Regions from separate parts of the Fusobacterium ulcerans genome, predicted to be linked through region 1. Evidence: riboswitches for the same ligand, from Rfam matches in the RefSeq annotation. Region 1 holds a riboswitch; the other holds the start of a gene.

Region 1 (7,989 bases):
GATTAAATTAAATTTTTCCTATTTTAATATATTTTTTTCTGTTTTATAATGGAAAATATGAATATTTAACATATTAAAGTCAAAAAATAGTTTTTTACCAAATGAAATGTTTTTAATTACATCTGTTGAAGCCCTTGCTGTAAACTCCTTTTCTCCTATTTTGAAATATATATATACTTCATTTCCCATGTTTTCAACAACACTTACTACACCCTGGGCTCTATTTTTTTCCTGACTGTTTTCATCTGAAACTTTTATATTTTCTGGTCTTATTCCAAACCAGATTTTTTCTCCAATATTATTTTTTGCTTTTTCAGCTTTTTCTTTATCCAAAATTAAATAGGTATCAGTATCCAGCTTTACTAGAACTTCTCCATTTTTTTCCAGAAGTTCTCCTTCAACTATGTTCATAGCTGGTGACCCGATAAACCCTGCTACAAATTTATTTACAGGAAAATTGTATATGTTCATAGGCGTATCTACCTGCATAACTTTTCCCTTATTGAGTACACATATTCTATCTCCCATAGTCATTGCTTCTACCTGATCATGAGTTACATATATCATCATAGTTTCTTTTCCTTCACTGAGAAGTTCCTTATGGAGCTGTGTTATCCTTACTCTCATAGACACTCTTAACTTAGCATCCAGATTAGAAAGAGGTTCATCAAAAAGAAATACTTTAGGCTCTCTTACTATGGCTCTTCCTAAGGCCACTCTCTGCTTCTGTCCACCTGACATCTCTTTAGGCTTTCTATCTAAAATATCGCTTATTTCCAATCTTTCAGCAGTTTCCCTCACTCTTTTATCTATCTCTTTTTTAGGAAATTTTGCCATTTTCAATCCAAAGGCCATATTTTCATAAGTAGTCATATGAGGATAAAGAGCATAGTTTTGAAATACCATGGCTATACCTCTGTCTTTAGGAGGAAGCTTATTGGCTAGTTTTCCCTCTATCCATAATTCTCCCTCTGTTATTTCCTCCAGTCCAGCTATCATTCTAAGCATAGTTGACTTGGCACAGCCAGAAGGACCTACAAGCACCATAAATTCTCCCGGCTTTATCTCTAAATCTATTCCATGAACAGCCTTAAAGCCGTTTGGATATACTTTTTCAATATTTTTTAAAATAACTCCGCTCATATCTGCTCCTTTTTCTGTATTCTTCAATAAGAATTATACCATATTTTTCCCCTATTGCATAAAGACAAAAGCTCAATCTTATATTTTTCCTCTATTGACAATAATTTTTGAATATGATACAATTCATGAAATAATTAAGTCCATAGAGAGAGATGGAGGGACAGGCCCTTTGATATCTCAGCAACCTGCTTTAAATGTAAGCGTGGTGCTAATTCCTGATAGATGGTTTAGATTCTAGAAATTTTAAGCTTTTTTCATCTATCAGGTGGAAAAAGCTTTTTTTATTGGATTCAAACAGGAGATGAGCAGATGAAAATTTCAGAATTATTTAAAAACAAAAAAACAGTTGTATCCTTTGAAGTATTTCCACCAAACACTATATATTCTTTAGAGGATGTTTATTCTTCCATTGATGAGCTGGCAAAATTACAGCCTGACTTCATGAGCGTCACATATGGAGCTGGGGGAGCAACTAGAGGAAGAACAGTAGAGATTGCATCAAAGATTAAGAATGATAATAAAATAGAAGCTCTGGCACACCTCACTTGTCTTGGAGCTAAGGCAAATGAAATTGATGATATATTAGAACAGTTAAGAAAAAATAATATAGAAAATATTCTTGCTTTGAGGGGAGACAAGCCTAAAGATGGACTTCCTGTTGAAGAGGGGGATTTTAAATATGCACAGGATCTTATTTCTTATGTAAAGGGAAGAAAGGATTTTTCAATAGGAGGGGCATATTATCCTGAGGGGCATCAGGAGACAAATGATCTTCTGGATCTCTTTAACTTAAAAACAAAAGTAGATTCTGGAACTGATTTTCTTATCTCTCAAATATTCTTTGATAACGAATCTTTCTATCGTTTCAGAGATAAAGTGGATAAGCTTCAAATAAATGTTCCATTAGTTGCTGGAATAATGCCTGTTGCTAATGCAAAGCAGATCAGAAAAATAACTTCAATGTGTGGATGCAGCATCCCTGAAAAATTTCAAAAAATATTAAACAGATATGAGGATAATCCTAAAGCATTGAAAGAGGCTGGAACTGCATATGCAACAGAGCAGATTATAGATTTAATAACTTCCGACATTGATGGAATACACCTGTATACTATGAATAAAGTAGATACAGCTAAAAAAATAATGGCAAATATAGCACATATAAGAGAAATTTCTGGAGGTAGCAGATAATGATAAATGAACTGAAAAAAAGAGTACTTGTATTAGATGGAGCTACTGGAACAGCTATCCAAAAATATAATCTTACTGATGAAGATTTTCAAGGTAAAAAAGGCTGCAATGAAATCCTGAATATAACAAGACCTGATGTAATAAAAGAGATACACACTAAGTATATTGAAGCTGGTGCTGACATTATAGAAACAAACTCATTCAACTGCAACAGAATATCTCTGAAAGATTATGAAATAGAAGATATGTCTTACACTCTTTCAAAAAAAGGAGCTGAACTGGCTAGAGAAACAGCAGATAATTTTTATAAAACTTCTGGGAAGAAAATATATGTTGCTGGTTCTATTGGTCCTACAAGCAAAAGTCTTTCTCTTCCAATGGGAGATGTTCCCTATGAAAGAGAAATTAACTTTGATCAGATGAAAAAAATCTATTCTGAGCAGATAGAAGGGGTCATAGATGGCGGTGTAGATTGCCTCTTGATAGAGACTATATTTGATGGACTAAGTGCCAAGGCTGCCCTTGTAGCTGCCGAGGAACTTTTTGAAAAAAAGAATATACAGCTTCCAATTATGATATCTGCAACTGTAAACAGACAGGGAAAAATTTTCTCAGGACAGAGCATAGAATCTTTAATTACAGCTTTGGACAGACCTTCAATTATTTCCTTTGGTCTTAACTGTTCTTTTGGAGCAAGGGATCTTATTCCAATGATAAAAAGAATAGCTTCTTTTACAGATAAATATATTTCTCTCTATCCTAATGCTGGACTTCCTAATGAAGAGGGAGAATATGAGGAGACTCCTGAGATAACTGCTGGATATTTAAAAGAATTAGTAGATGAAAAAAAGGTAAATATTCTTGGTGGATGCTGTGGAACACATTTTTCGCACATAAAAGCAATAGCTGATTTAGTAAAAGACAAAGAACCTAGACTTCCAGTTTCGAAAGAAAATAGATATTTTCTCTCTGGAAATGAAATATATGATTTCAGCAATAAATTCACAATAGTTGGAGAAAGAAATAATGTAGCTGGTTCTAAAATTTTCAAAACATTGATTGAAGAAAAAAACTATATAAAAGCTTTAGAAATAGCTCGTTCACAAATAGAAAAAGGAGCTGCTGTACTGGATATCAACCTTGATGACGGGCTGTTGATACCTCATGAGGAAATGGAAAGATTTTTAAGAATAATTCAAAATGATCCCATAGTCTCAAAAATTTCTATAATGATAGATTCATCAGACTTTTTCACTATTGAAACTGCCTTAAAAAACATAGCTGGAAAATCAATAGTAAATTCCATCTCTCTAAAAGAGGGAGAAGAAGCTTTCAGAAAAAAAGCCAGAATAATAAAAAAATATGGTGCTGCTATGGTTGTTATGGCTTTTGATGAAAATGGGCAGGGAGTCTCTTATGAAAGAAAGGTAGAAATCTGCAATCGTTCATATAAAATATTGGCTGAAGAAGGAGTTCCCAGCTCAGATATAGCTTTTGATCCAAATATACTGACTATAGGTACTGGAAGTGAAGATGACAGATATAATGGGCTGAATTTTATAAAAACAGTTCAATGGATAAAAGAAAATCTTCCTCAATGCAGTATCACTGGAGGACTTAGCAATTTATCCTTTGCCTTCAGAGGAAACAATCCTTTGAGAGCAGCTATACACTCTTTGTTTATTGAAAATGCAAAAGAAAAAGGAATGAATTTTGCTATAATGAATCCTGGTGAGAAAGCTCCTCAGCTTACTTCAGAAGAAAAAAATACAATCCTATCCTTAATAAACGGAGAAGAGGATTCTCTTGATTCTATATTGGAACTTGCTGTAAAATTAAAAAATGCCTCTGATCTTCTTAAAAAGAACAGCTCCTCTGCTCCTAAAATAATAAAGAATGATTTTGATTCTTTAAAGGACAGAATAGAAAATGCTCTTATTTACGGAGGCAGTACAACTTTTGATACAGATATAAATACTGCTATGGAAACTATGACACCTTTAGATATTATACAAAATATTCTGATGAAAGGTATGGATAAAATAGGTGTTCTTTTTGAAAAGGGAGAACTATACCTTCCACAGCTTATAAGATCAGCAAGTGTTATGAACAGAGCTGTTGATATTTTGAAACCTCATATGAAAATAGAAGCCAATATAGGAATAAAAGGCAAAGTTCTTATGGCTACTGTAGATGGAGATGTTCATGATATTGGTAAAAATATTGCTGGAACAGTTTTGAAATGCAATGGTTATGAAGTGATAGACTTAGGGGTAATGGTAAGCAAAGAAAAAATACTTGAAGAAGCTGTAAAAAACAATGTGGATATCATTACATTAAGCGGTCTTATCAGTCCTTCATTAAAAGAAATGAAAAAGATTCTTTCTCTTTTAGACATCAGCAAACTTTCTATCCCTGTATTAATTGCAGGAGCAGCTACTTCTAAATTGCATACTGCTGTAAAATTAGAGCCATTTTATCAAGGAAAAACTTTTCATACTACAGATGCTTTAGATACTCTTACAATAATAAATAAGTTGATTTATGGTGACAGAGATTTATTTATAACTGAAAAAACAAAAGAACTCAGAGAGTTATGCAAAGTATATTTGAATAATAAAAAAGACACTTCTAAAATATCAGTATCTCCTAAAGAAGATTTTACTTCAGAAGTTATAGCTCCTAAACAATTAGGAAAACAATATATAGAATTTCCTCTGCAAAAGATTGAAAAATATATTAACTGGAATTTTCTTCTTCATAATATGAAAGTAAAAAATACACCTTTAGAAGAAAATACACTAAATGATGCTAAGTATATTTTAGAAAAAATGAAAGAAAATGATATAAAGGTCAAATGTGCTTTTGGAATTTTCCCTTGCACAAAAGATTCTGATAATTTAACAATAAAAGATAGTGATAAAAATTGGTCTATCTCTTTTATAAGAGGGGAAGTAAAAAATAATGATATTGGAATAAGTGATTTTTTCAATGAAAATGACTTTATAGGGACTTTTATTATTTCAGTAAACAGCTCTCTATTTGATGAAGACAACTATATGAGCATAATGGAAAGCATTCTTCTTACAAGAATTGCTGAAGCTGCTTCTGAATTTATGGAAAATTATTTGAAAGAAGAAAATATCTGGCTGCCTAATATCAGACCTGCTATAGGTTATTCATCTATTCCAGATCATTCTATCAAGAAAACTATTTTCGAAATCACTGAAGGTGAAAGAACAGGAGCATATCTTACTAATAATTTTGCTATGTCTCCACTGAGTACTGTATGTGGTATTTATATTTCCAATCCAAAGAGTTTTTATTTTGATTTGAAATAATTTTAAATACCTGATACAGTATATTTATACTAAGAAAATTAAGGAGGCAATATTATGATAGTTGTATATGCAAAATCTATTGTACCTGAAAAAAATATTGATAAATATTTAGAGATAGCAAAAAAATTAGCAGAGGAAACAAGAAAAGAAAAAGGAAATATTTTTTATGAAATGGTACAGGACAAAAATAACAGAAGTGTTCTTGCTTTTATAGAGAAATGGGAAAATATGGAAGTTTTAGATAAACATATGAAAACTCCACATTTCACTACATTTGTTCCTCAATTAAATGAATTAAGAGAAGGAGAATCTGAACTCGCTATACATGAAGTTCTATTCTAAAAAAAATTGGCAGCCTGTATAAAACAGACTGCCTTTTTATTTATTAATCTCTGCATATTCCTTGTTCTTTTGCTACTTTTTCAACTGCTGCTGCTACTGCATCTGCAACTCTTTTATCAAAAGCATCTGGAATGATGTAATTTTCATTCATTTCTTCATCAGTAATAAGAGAAGCTAATCCTCTTGCTGCTGCAAGTTTCATTTCTTCAGTTATTTTTCTAGATTTTGCTCTTAAAGCCCCTTTGAATAATCCTGGGAATACAAGAACGTTATTTATTTGGTTAGGATAGTCTGATCTTCCAGTTCCTACTATTTTTGCTCCTCCTGCTAAAGCATCTTCTGGCATTATTTCAGGAGTAGGATTTGCCATTGCAAATATTACAGCATCTTTATTCATTGTTTTTACCATTTCAGTAGTAAGAATATTTCCTACAGATACTCCAACAAAAACGTCGGCTCCTTGTACTGCAAATGCTAAATCTCCAGCAAGATCATTAGGGTTAGTTATTTCAGCTAACTCTCTCTTAGAGAAGTCATAAGATTCTTTATCACTTTTTCTAAGGATTCCAGGTTTATCAAGAACTAATATTTCTTTTGCTCCTAAATCTCTTATAAGTTTAGTTATAGAACTTCCTGCTGCCCCTGCTCCATTTACTACAACTTTAGCATCAGAGAATTTTTTACCTACAACTTTGAAAGCATTGATAAGTCCAGCAGCAACTACTATTGCAGTTCCGTGTTGGTCATCATGGAATACAGGAATATCTAATTCTTTCTTTAATCTAGTTTCTATTTCTATACATCTTGGTGCTGATATATCTTCTAAGTTTACTCCTCCAAGTCCTGGAGCTAGTAATTTTACTGTTCTGATAATTTCTTCTGGATCTTTAGTATCTAAACAAATAGGAATTGCATCTACCCCTGCAAATTCTTTGAATAGTACACATTTACCTTCCATTACTGGAAGAGCTGCTTCTGGACCGATATCTCCAAGTCCTAATACTGCTGTTCCATCAGTAATAACTGCAACCATGTTTCCTTTTGCTGTATATTTATATACATCCTCTTTGTTAGCTGCTATTTTTCTGCAAGGTTCTGCAACACCTGGTGAATAAGCAAGACTCAAATCATCTTTATTAGCTACTTTCACTTTTGAAACTATTGATATCTTTCCTTTATTTTTTTCATGCATTTCTAGTGCTCTTTCGAATACTGTTGACATAATATCTCCCTCCGTTTATTATAAAATATTTTTTGAAAATTTATTTTCATTTATTGTGACAGTGCAAACTATATTCAAATAATATATATTTGCCTTTAAAGCTTTATATGATGTATTATATCCCCTTTTTGTACAAAAGTAAAGTATTTTCTTTTTTTCTTGTCTTATTTACGTATTTAATATCTAATATTGATATAATAAACTTAAACTAGTACATATATTTTCTGAAAATAAATTTTTAAAATATTTTTTTCATCCGTGTACAATATATATTGTTTATTATCTATTTTTCCAACAAAAATTTAGGTGATTGAAAAATTTTTTTTACTTTTCAACCACCTCCATTTAAAGCAATGTTCTTATTTTAGTATTCCCAATTTCTTTAATTTCTCTTCATTTTCCTCTACAAATTCTTCAGTAATAGCATAAGCTACAGTTTTAGTAACTACTATTGCTGTTCCATCAAAAGATATTTCCACTTTCCTATCTTTTTCCAAAAATTCTTCTCCTCTTTCTACAGCTTTAGCTAAATTCTCTGCGTCTATTCTTTCTTTTAATATGCCTCTCATAAAAATACCTCCTTCATTAGGTTTTCTTCTTCTTATATATTATACAAGATCAATTTTCCTTTCCTTTTTTTCAAATGAAAAAGAGGATGCAGTTCACATCCTCTGTTTTATCTATACAAATAATGAATACAAGAAGTTTGCTGCCATTCCAGCTGCCAATCCTCCAATAGTATGACTGAAT
Region 2 (7,989 bases), 740 kb from region 1:
CTTTATCATATGAATTTTCAAAATAAGCATCTACAGCTAACTTTTCTGATGATAATTGATTTTCTATCAACCCTTTATAAAATGATGAAATAGGTTTTCTAGCTACTGGTTCAGGACCCCAACTTCTTAAATATGCTGGAACTTCTACCATTGCATCTGCTGGAAGATTAGGAATAGCTCCATTATTTTCTACAATAACTAAATATCTGTATCCTTTATTATATGCTATTGAAGCCGCTGCATCTACTATAAAGTCTCCGAATACAGTAAATTCTTGTACAGGGCTTTTATAATTATCAGGGTCTGCTAAAAATTTATTGTATTCTTCTTTTAGCTCTTTTTCTCTTCCTTCTATTACCATATCTGCTCTAGTATGAGTTAAGTCCATTTTTTTTACTACATCTGATGAATATAGATAATATTGTAAGTAACTGTTAGGAAGATATTCTGGATAATCTTTTACAATTTCAGCATATTGTTTCCAAGTTTTTTGCCAATCTTTATCTTTATGATGTCTATCACTGCAAGCTTCCATTCCAGTTGATATTATTTTTTCTCTCAATTCTGGCAATCTATCTTTTCCTGTTTGGTCATATAATGCTGTAAACCATCCGAAATGATTTAGTCCAAAATATTCTGGGTCTAATTCTGTCCAATCACTCAATCCCAGCATTTTACTGTAAGAAAGAAGTATTGCTACTGGCATATCACATATATTTAATATTCTTTCATTATTAAATTTTCTTCTTGTTGCTTCTGCTACTACAGCAGCTGGGTTTGAATAATTAAGTATCCAGCAGTCAGGCGAATATTTTTTAGCCTCTTCTATTATTTTTATAACTCCAGGAATTGATCTTATCCCATATGAAATTGAACCTCCAGGTCCACAAGTTTCCTGACCTATAACTCCATATTTTAAAGGTATTTTTTCATCATCCCTTCTCATTTCAAGTCCCCCTTGTCTTATTTGAGCAAAAACAAAATCTACTCCTGTAAAAGCCTCAGCATAATCTAATGTAGCTATAACTTCTAATTCTTTATCATAATTATCTTTTATGAATTGAGTCATTACAGCTTTTACTCTATCTAATCTGTCTTCATCTATATCAAATAAAATTAATTTTTTCAAAGGAAGTGTATCTTTCTTTTGAATTAAACTTTGAATTATTCCTGGAGTATGAGTACTTCCAGCTCCTGCTATTACAACTGTATTCTTTTTCATCTTTTTTCTCCTTTTTAAAATAAAATATCTTTATTACAAGCAAAGTATAGCATATTAAAATTTTTAAAATAAAAATTTTCATTTTTTGAAAATTTTATTTGTTTTTTCATTCAAAATTTAGTTTTTTACACATTTTTAAGAAATAAAAAAATACCTCCCTAACATAAGGTATTTCTTATATTAGAAAGGTATTTATATTTTTGTTAGAATACTGGTACAAATCCGCCTTTAAAAGTTTCATTGATATAGTTTCTTACTTTATCACTTTGGAAATGTTTTACAAAAGTTTTTATATCTTCTCTGTTTTCATCTCCTGCCCTTACAGCTATGATATTGATATATGGTGAGTCTTTATCTTCAAGAAGTATGCTGTCTCTAGTAGGATAGAATCCTGCATTAAGAGCATATCCTCCATTGATAATAGCTGCATCTACATCATCTATTACTCTAGGAAGCTGAGCTGCTTCTAATTGTTTAAATTTTAGCTTCTTTGGATTTTCTACAATATCAAATGCTGTAGCATGAAGATCTGTAGGGTCTTTAAGTTTTATCAGCCCTATTCTATGAAAAAGAAGAAGTGCTCTTCCACTGTTTGTAGGGTCATTAGGTATAGCTATTGTAGCTTTATCAGGAAGTTCCTCTATTGTTTTGTATTTTTTAGAGTAAAGTCCTAATGGAGCTATATATGTTGCCCCTGCTGAAACAAGATCAAGATTTCTATCTTTTTTAAACTGCTCTAAATATGGAAGATGCTGGAAAGAGTTCAGATCAATATCTCCTTCTGCAAGAGCTATATTAGGAGTTACATAGTCATTCATTTCAACTATTTGAAGTTCTATTCCCTCAGCTTTCAGATCATCTTTTATAAGTTCCATAATCTCTGCTCCTGGATAAGAAGTTGTCCCTATCTTCAAAGTTTTCCCAAAACATATTGTCGTTAACAGTATAAACAGTATAAATATTTTTTTCATCTTTTCAGCTCCCCTTATTATTTATGTATTTTCATTAGAATGTAGGTACTACTCCACCTTTATAGTTATTTAAAATATAGTCGCTTACTTTTTTACTTTGAAGTGCTTTTATAAGTTTTACTATATCTTCCTTATTTTCATCTCCAGCTTTTACAGCTATAATATTTGCATATGGAGATTCTTTCCCCTCTAATAGAAGAGAATCTTCTACTGGTGAGAATCCAGCTTCTAGTGCATAGTTTCCATTGATAACTGCTGCATCTACATCTGGCAGAACTCTTGGAAGCTGTGCTGCTTCAATTGGTTTAAATTTTAATTTTTTAGGATTCTTAACTATATCAAACTCTGTAACATATAGATTTGTTGGGTCATTTAAAGTTATTATTCCATTGTTATGTAAAAGAATAAGAGCTCTTCCTCCATTTGATGGGTCACTTGGTATAGCTATTGTTGCTTTATCAGGCAGCTGTCCTATTTCTTTATATTTTTTTGAGAAAACTCCAAGAGGTTCAACATGAATCTTAGCTGCTGATACAAGTTTTAATCCTCTTTCTGTTACAAATTTTTCAAGATATGGATAATGCTGAAAGAAGTTTGCATCTATTTCTCCTTCTGCCAGTGCTAAGTTAGGAGTTACATAATCTGTAAATTCAATAATTTTAAGATCTACTCCTTCTGCTTTCAAATCATCTTTTACAAGATTTAAAAGTTCTGCATGAGGGACAGGTGTTGCTCCGACTTTCAATTCCCCTGCGAATATTGTTGTTCCTACCAATACAAATGCTGCTGCTAATAATGTTTTTAATGATCTTTTCATAAATATTCACTCCCTTTATAATTTAATTTTTTTATCTGTTCTTTTTTGCTCTATATACAAGATAGTTTCCTAATGATTGTAGTACCTGTACCAGAAGAATTATAACGATTACTGAGTATATCATTATATCTGTCTTGAATCTCTGATATCCGAATCTTATAGCCAGATCTCCAAGTCCTCCAGCACCGATAGTTCCTGCCATTGCTGAGAATCCTATCAAGCTTATTACTGTAACTGTTATTCCATGTATGATATGAGGCATAGTTTCAGGAATCATCACTTTCCATATTATTGTAGAATTACTTGCTCCCATACTTGAGCTTGCCTCAATAAGCCCTCTGTCAACTTCATTCAATGCTCCCTCTATCATTCTTGCAACAAATGGTGCTGCTGATATTGATAATGGAACTATTGCTGCTGTACTTCCTATTGTTGTCCCTACTATTATCCTTGAAAGAGGAAACAGACAAATCATTAAAATGATAAAAGGAAATGACCTCAAAGTGTTGATTATAATTTCAAGAACTTTATTTAATTTAGGTTTTTCTAAAATATTTCCCTCTTTAGTAATTACTAAAAGTATTCCTATTGGGAATCCCATGAGCAATGAGAAGAATGTTGAGAAAAATACCATGTACAATGTTTCCAATGTCGAATCTAAAATCATACTAAATACCATTATAAATCACCTCTACTATAACTCCTGATTCATTGAACCATTCTATTGCTTCCTGCTGCTGCTCCATATCTCCTGACAATTCAATAAACAGATGTCCTACTTTCATTGTAGAAAGATGATCTATCGATCCTCCAATTATACTGAAATCTATATCAAATTTTCTCAGTGCCTGTGATATTATTGGTTCTTCTGCTATAGTTCCTAAGAATTTAAGTTTTACTATATACTTTCCTTTTGTTTTCATTATCTCTACTCCTCTTTCTTCTGTGCTTGGAAGATAAGAGATAAGCTCTTTTGTTATTTCTGCCTGAGGGTTTGAAAAGATATGGTGTACTCCCCCTGTTTCGACTATTTCTCCGTCAGACATTACTGCTACTCTGTTACAGATATCTCTGATAACTTCCATCTGGTGAGTTATCATAACTACTGTAAGTCCAAATTTATGCTGGATATTTTTTATAAGTTCCAATATAGAGTTTGTAGTTTTAGGGTCAAGAGCTGATGTAGCCTCATCTGATAAAAGTATATCAGGGTTATTAGCTAAGGCTCTTGCTATTGCCACCCTTTGTTTCTGTCCTCCACTCAACTGACTAGGGTATGAATCTATTTTATCTGAAAGTTCTACTACTTCCAGAAGCTCCCTTACCCTGTCTTTCATTTTCGCTTTATCCCAGCCAGCTATCTCCAGTGCAAATGCCACATTTTCTCCAACTGTTCTTGATGCTAAAAGATTAAAATGCTGGAATATCATTCCTATTTTTTTTCTTCTCTCTAAGAGTTCATCTTTAGAAAGTTTTGTTATATCTACTCCATCTATTACTATACTTCCACTCGTAGGTTCCTCTAATCTGTTTAAAAGTCTGATGAGGGAAGATTTACCTGCTCCGCTTAGACCTATTATCCCAAATATATCCCCTTTTTTTACTTCAAGGCTGACATCTTTTACTGCATGAAAGCCATTAGAGTATACTTTGTTGATTTTTTCTATTTTGATCATTCCTGTGCTCCTCCATATCTATATTTGAGTAAAAAAAAATCTCTACTGCCATCAAGGAATAGAGATAAATTACACTAATTTTATTAGTCTATCCATCTGTCTGGAATTAGCACCACACCATAACGGCAGGTTGCTGAAACATCACAGGGCCAGTCCCTCAGTCTCTCTTGATGGTTGATTCATTTGTTAGGAGTATATTATAACTTTTTTCAATTTATGTCAATACATTTTTTAAAATTTTTATAGACTGGAAAAAAAATTTCATATACAATACTATATAAAGCTAAATAAACTGGAGGAAGTTATGACTTTTAAATATTTTAATATTATAAAAAATGATGTAATAACCATAACAGGAGCAGGTGGAAAAACTTCTCTTCTATTTTTTCTTGCAGAAAAACTTTCTGAATATGGAAAAGTTCTTGTAACTACCACTACAAAAATTTACTGCCCCTTTGAAGAAAAATATGAATCACTTATTATTGGGAATAATATATCTACTGGAAAAAACAAAAATATAACTGTGGCTGGGAGCAGAATAGAAGATGATAAACTTCACTCTCTGCCTTATGGCGAGATAAATAATATGAGAAAAAATTATGATTTTGTTTTAATAGAGGGAGATGGAGCAAAGGAAAAATTATTAAAAGAATGGAATGATTATGAGCCTTGTATTCCTGAATTTTCTACAAAAATAATTGGAGTAATCAATATGGATATACTTGATTTAAATATTTCCGAAGAAAATATTCATAGATTTAAGCTTCTAAAAGAAAAATTTCCAAAGGATATAAATAAAAAAATAACTTCTGATTTTTTACAAAGATATATTTTATCAGCTGATTATTTTAAAAATTCCAGTAAAGATTCAGAAAAATATCTTTTTTTTAATGGAATTGATGGAGAAAATTATCTCTCTAAATTCCAAGCAGCTATAAAAACAGCATATAAATTATCTGAAAATAGTTTTCTGCCAAAAATATTTATAGGAAGTCTTAAAGAAAAAATGATTTATCCTTTTAAAAAATTAGATGCTGTTGTTATGGCTTCTGGTTTTTCTAAAAGAATGGGAAAAAATAAACTGTCTCTCTCATACAAAGGGAGAACTCTTTTAGAAGCAACCTTAGAGAAAATTTCTCATATCCCTTTTAATGAGGTTATTATCTGCGGAAGAGAGGAATGGGTTGAAGATCTTGCTGATAAATATAATTTTAAATATTGCTATAACTCTTTTGCTGATCTTGGGCAGAGTGAAAGTATAAAGCTTGGTACAGAAAATTCTTTTGGAGAGGGGATAGCCTTTTTCCCTGGAGATCAGCCTCTGCTGACTGAGGATACAATTTTAAATCTCTATTATGAATTTCAGAAAACTAATCTTATAACTATCCCAACAGTTGAAGAAGATAGATTTTCCCCTGTATTTTTTCCAGAAGATAAAAAAGCTGAACTATTGAAATTGGAAGGAGACACTGGAGGGAAAACTATTATTAAAAAGACTCCAGTTATCAATCTTGTTAAGTTTTCTTCAAAAGAGGAGTTTAAAGATATTGATACCATCGAAGATTATATGTATATACTTAATAATAAAAAATAATCTAACCTTTTCTTTTATATCTTACTGATTAATCAGTGGTCAAAAGCTAGATTATATTTTGGAAATCAGAAAAATTTTTGTAATTAATAAAGCAGGTAAAATGTAGTTTGAACAAAGCAAATTTCCAGTAATTAAGCAGTTGATTTTTAACTGCTTAATTACTGAGATGAAACAGGGGAGCTTTTATTTAAATATATTATATTTTTTCATTGCCTCTTCCAGCCCTAATTCAATGACGCTATCCCAAAATTCTCCTCTAGTTTCAGGATAAGATATTGGGTAGCTCAATCTCTGCTGATGTTTCACAGATTCTGAACTTTTCCTTTTCTCCATTTCCATATCATTTTTCATTTTATTAAGAATCTCTTCTCCTTTTTCATTGTTGACAATAACTAATGAAAGTCCTCTCTTATCATATTTTTCTGGAGCAAATTCCTCTATTCCAAAATAATCTGCTATTGTTATATCAGAAACTCTAAGAGTGTCAGTAAATCTACATGCTGAACAAGATGGACGGCTTATTGAAAGCAGCCCAAAGAACATTTTATAAAATCTCTCATCTCCTTGGACTTCATTCATTGCAGTTGTAGAAAAATGAAAAGATTTGTTGCTGTTGGTTCTGTTCCAGTCTAATTTTTTAGTTCTAAAATGAACTTCATCAATAGTCCCCCCATTTTCTTTTTCCAGTACTTTTTTCAGTTCTTCCCAAATAAAAGGACTTGTGACACTGTGACATATAAGGTCGCAAATATATAGATTTTCTCTCAATGGTGTATTTCCTATAAAAGCTTTAAGTCCTGCACATTGACATGGAGTTCCAGAAAATAAGACTTTTCTTCCTTCTGCCAATTTCTCTTTTATTTTAGGAAAAATATCACCTAATCTACTCTGTACATACTTGGAAAATCTAAATCTATCTCTTCCTTCTTTTGTTTCTGCCATTTCATGTACTACACAAAAGTTATCATCAAAATCAACTCCACATATTATTCCACCCTCTTTTAAGAAAACATCTGAAATAGCTGTAAATGCTCCTCCAGAGGTAGAATTTTTAAGTGTATCCTCACTTTTGTGCTTTGATAGATAAAAATCTCCTTCTATTTTATTTTTTAGAGATTTTTCATTTATAACAGGGCAGACTTTTTTACATAATTGACAATCTATACACAGTGACTGATCAATTTTAGGATATAGAAATCCCTCTCTGTCAGGTTCCATTTTTATCGCTTCTTTAGGACAGATATTATAACAAGCAGTGCACCCACAGCAATCTTCTTTTTTCTCAAATATGTACTCCATTTAATTCCCTCCTTCTGTTTCTGTATCTCATATATAAATATCCTTCATATGACGCCATAAATATCCAGCCTATTCCCATTCCAACAGCTACTCCTGATATTCCCATATATTTTGTAAGCATGTATGACAAGACTACTCTAATAGGAATTTGAATAAATGTTGCTATAAGAGTCACATCCATTCTTCCGAATCCCCTGAAAAAACCTTGCAGAGTATTGCATAAAGCTGTAAGTATATAGAAGAATGCTATTGTTTTTAAATATGTTCTTCCTAAAAATATAGCTTCTGTTTCTGATGATTCAATAAATATTTTCATTATTGAACCTGAAAAAATAAATATAAGTATTGCAGTTGCAACGCAATAAAGCAATGACATTGTTAAGGCACTTTTAAACCCTTTAAATATTCTT

What was found. Region 1 has a riboswitch for S-adenosylmethionine ahead of metF (methylenetetrahydrofolate reductase [NAD(P)H]). Riboswitches for the same ligand answer to the same signal wherever they lie in the genome.
Region 2: it holds a riboswitch for S-adenosylmethionine, as region 1 does, so the genes downstream of both, C4N20_RS04430 (methionine ABC transporter ATP-binding protein) here and metF (methylenetetrahydrofolate reductase [NAD(P)H]) in region 1, are expected to answer to the same signal.

The regions. Positions count from the first base shown of each region.
Region 1 is NZ_CP028105.1:231,471-239,459, forward strand. Features, by position in the region: gene C4N20_RS01090 (ABC transporter ATP-binding protein) at 19-1,143, opposite strand; SAM riboswitch class I at 1,281-1,372, shown strand; gene metF (methylenetetrahydrofolate reductase [NAD(P)H]) at 1,453-2,334, shown strand; gene metH (methionine synthase) at 2,334-5,675, shown strand; gene C4N20_RS01105 (putative quinol monooxygenase) at 5,730-6,017, shown strand; gene C4N20_RS01110 (NAD(P)-dependent malic enzyme) at 6,061-7,239, opposite strand; gene C4N20_RS01115 (hypothetical protein) at 7,599-7,808, opposite strand; gene C4N20_RS01120 (CD0519/CD1768 family membrane protein) at 7,920-7,989, opposite strand, start outside.
Region 2 is NZ_CP028105.1:967,626-975,614, forward strand. Features, by position in the region: gene C4N20_RS04410 (family 4 glycosyl hydrolase) at 1-1,222, opposite strand, end outside; gene C4N20_RS04415 (MetQ/NlpA family ABC transporter substrate-binding protein) at 1,426-2,193, opposite strand; gene C4N20_RS04420 (MetQ/NlpA family ABC transporter substrate-binding protein) at 2,228-3,010, opposite strand; gene C4N20_RS04425 (methionine ABC transporter permease) at 3,042-3,689, opposite strand; gene C4N20_RS04430 (methionine ABC transporter ATP-binding protein) at 3,679-4,686, opposite strand; SAM riboswitch class I at 4,776-4,863, opposite strand; gene yqeC (selenium cofactor biosynthesis protein YqeC) at 4,991-6,280, shown strand; gene C4N20_RS04440 (Coenzyme F420 hydrogenase/dehydrogenase, beta subunit C-terminal domain) at 6,464-7,579, opposite strand; gene C4N20_RS04445 (MATE family efflux transporter) at 7,563-7,989, opposite strand, start outside.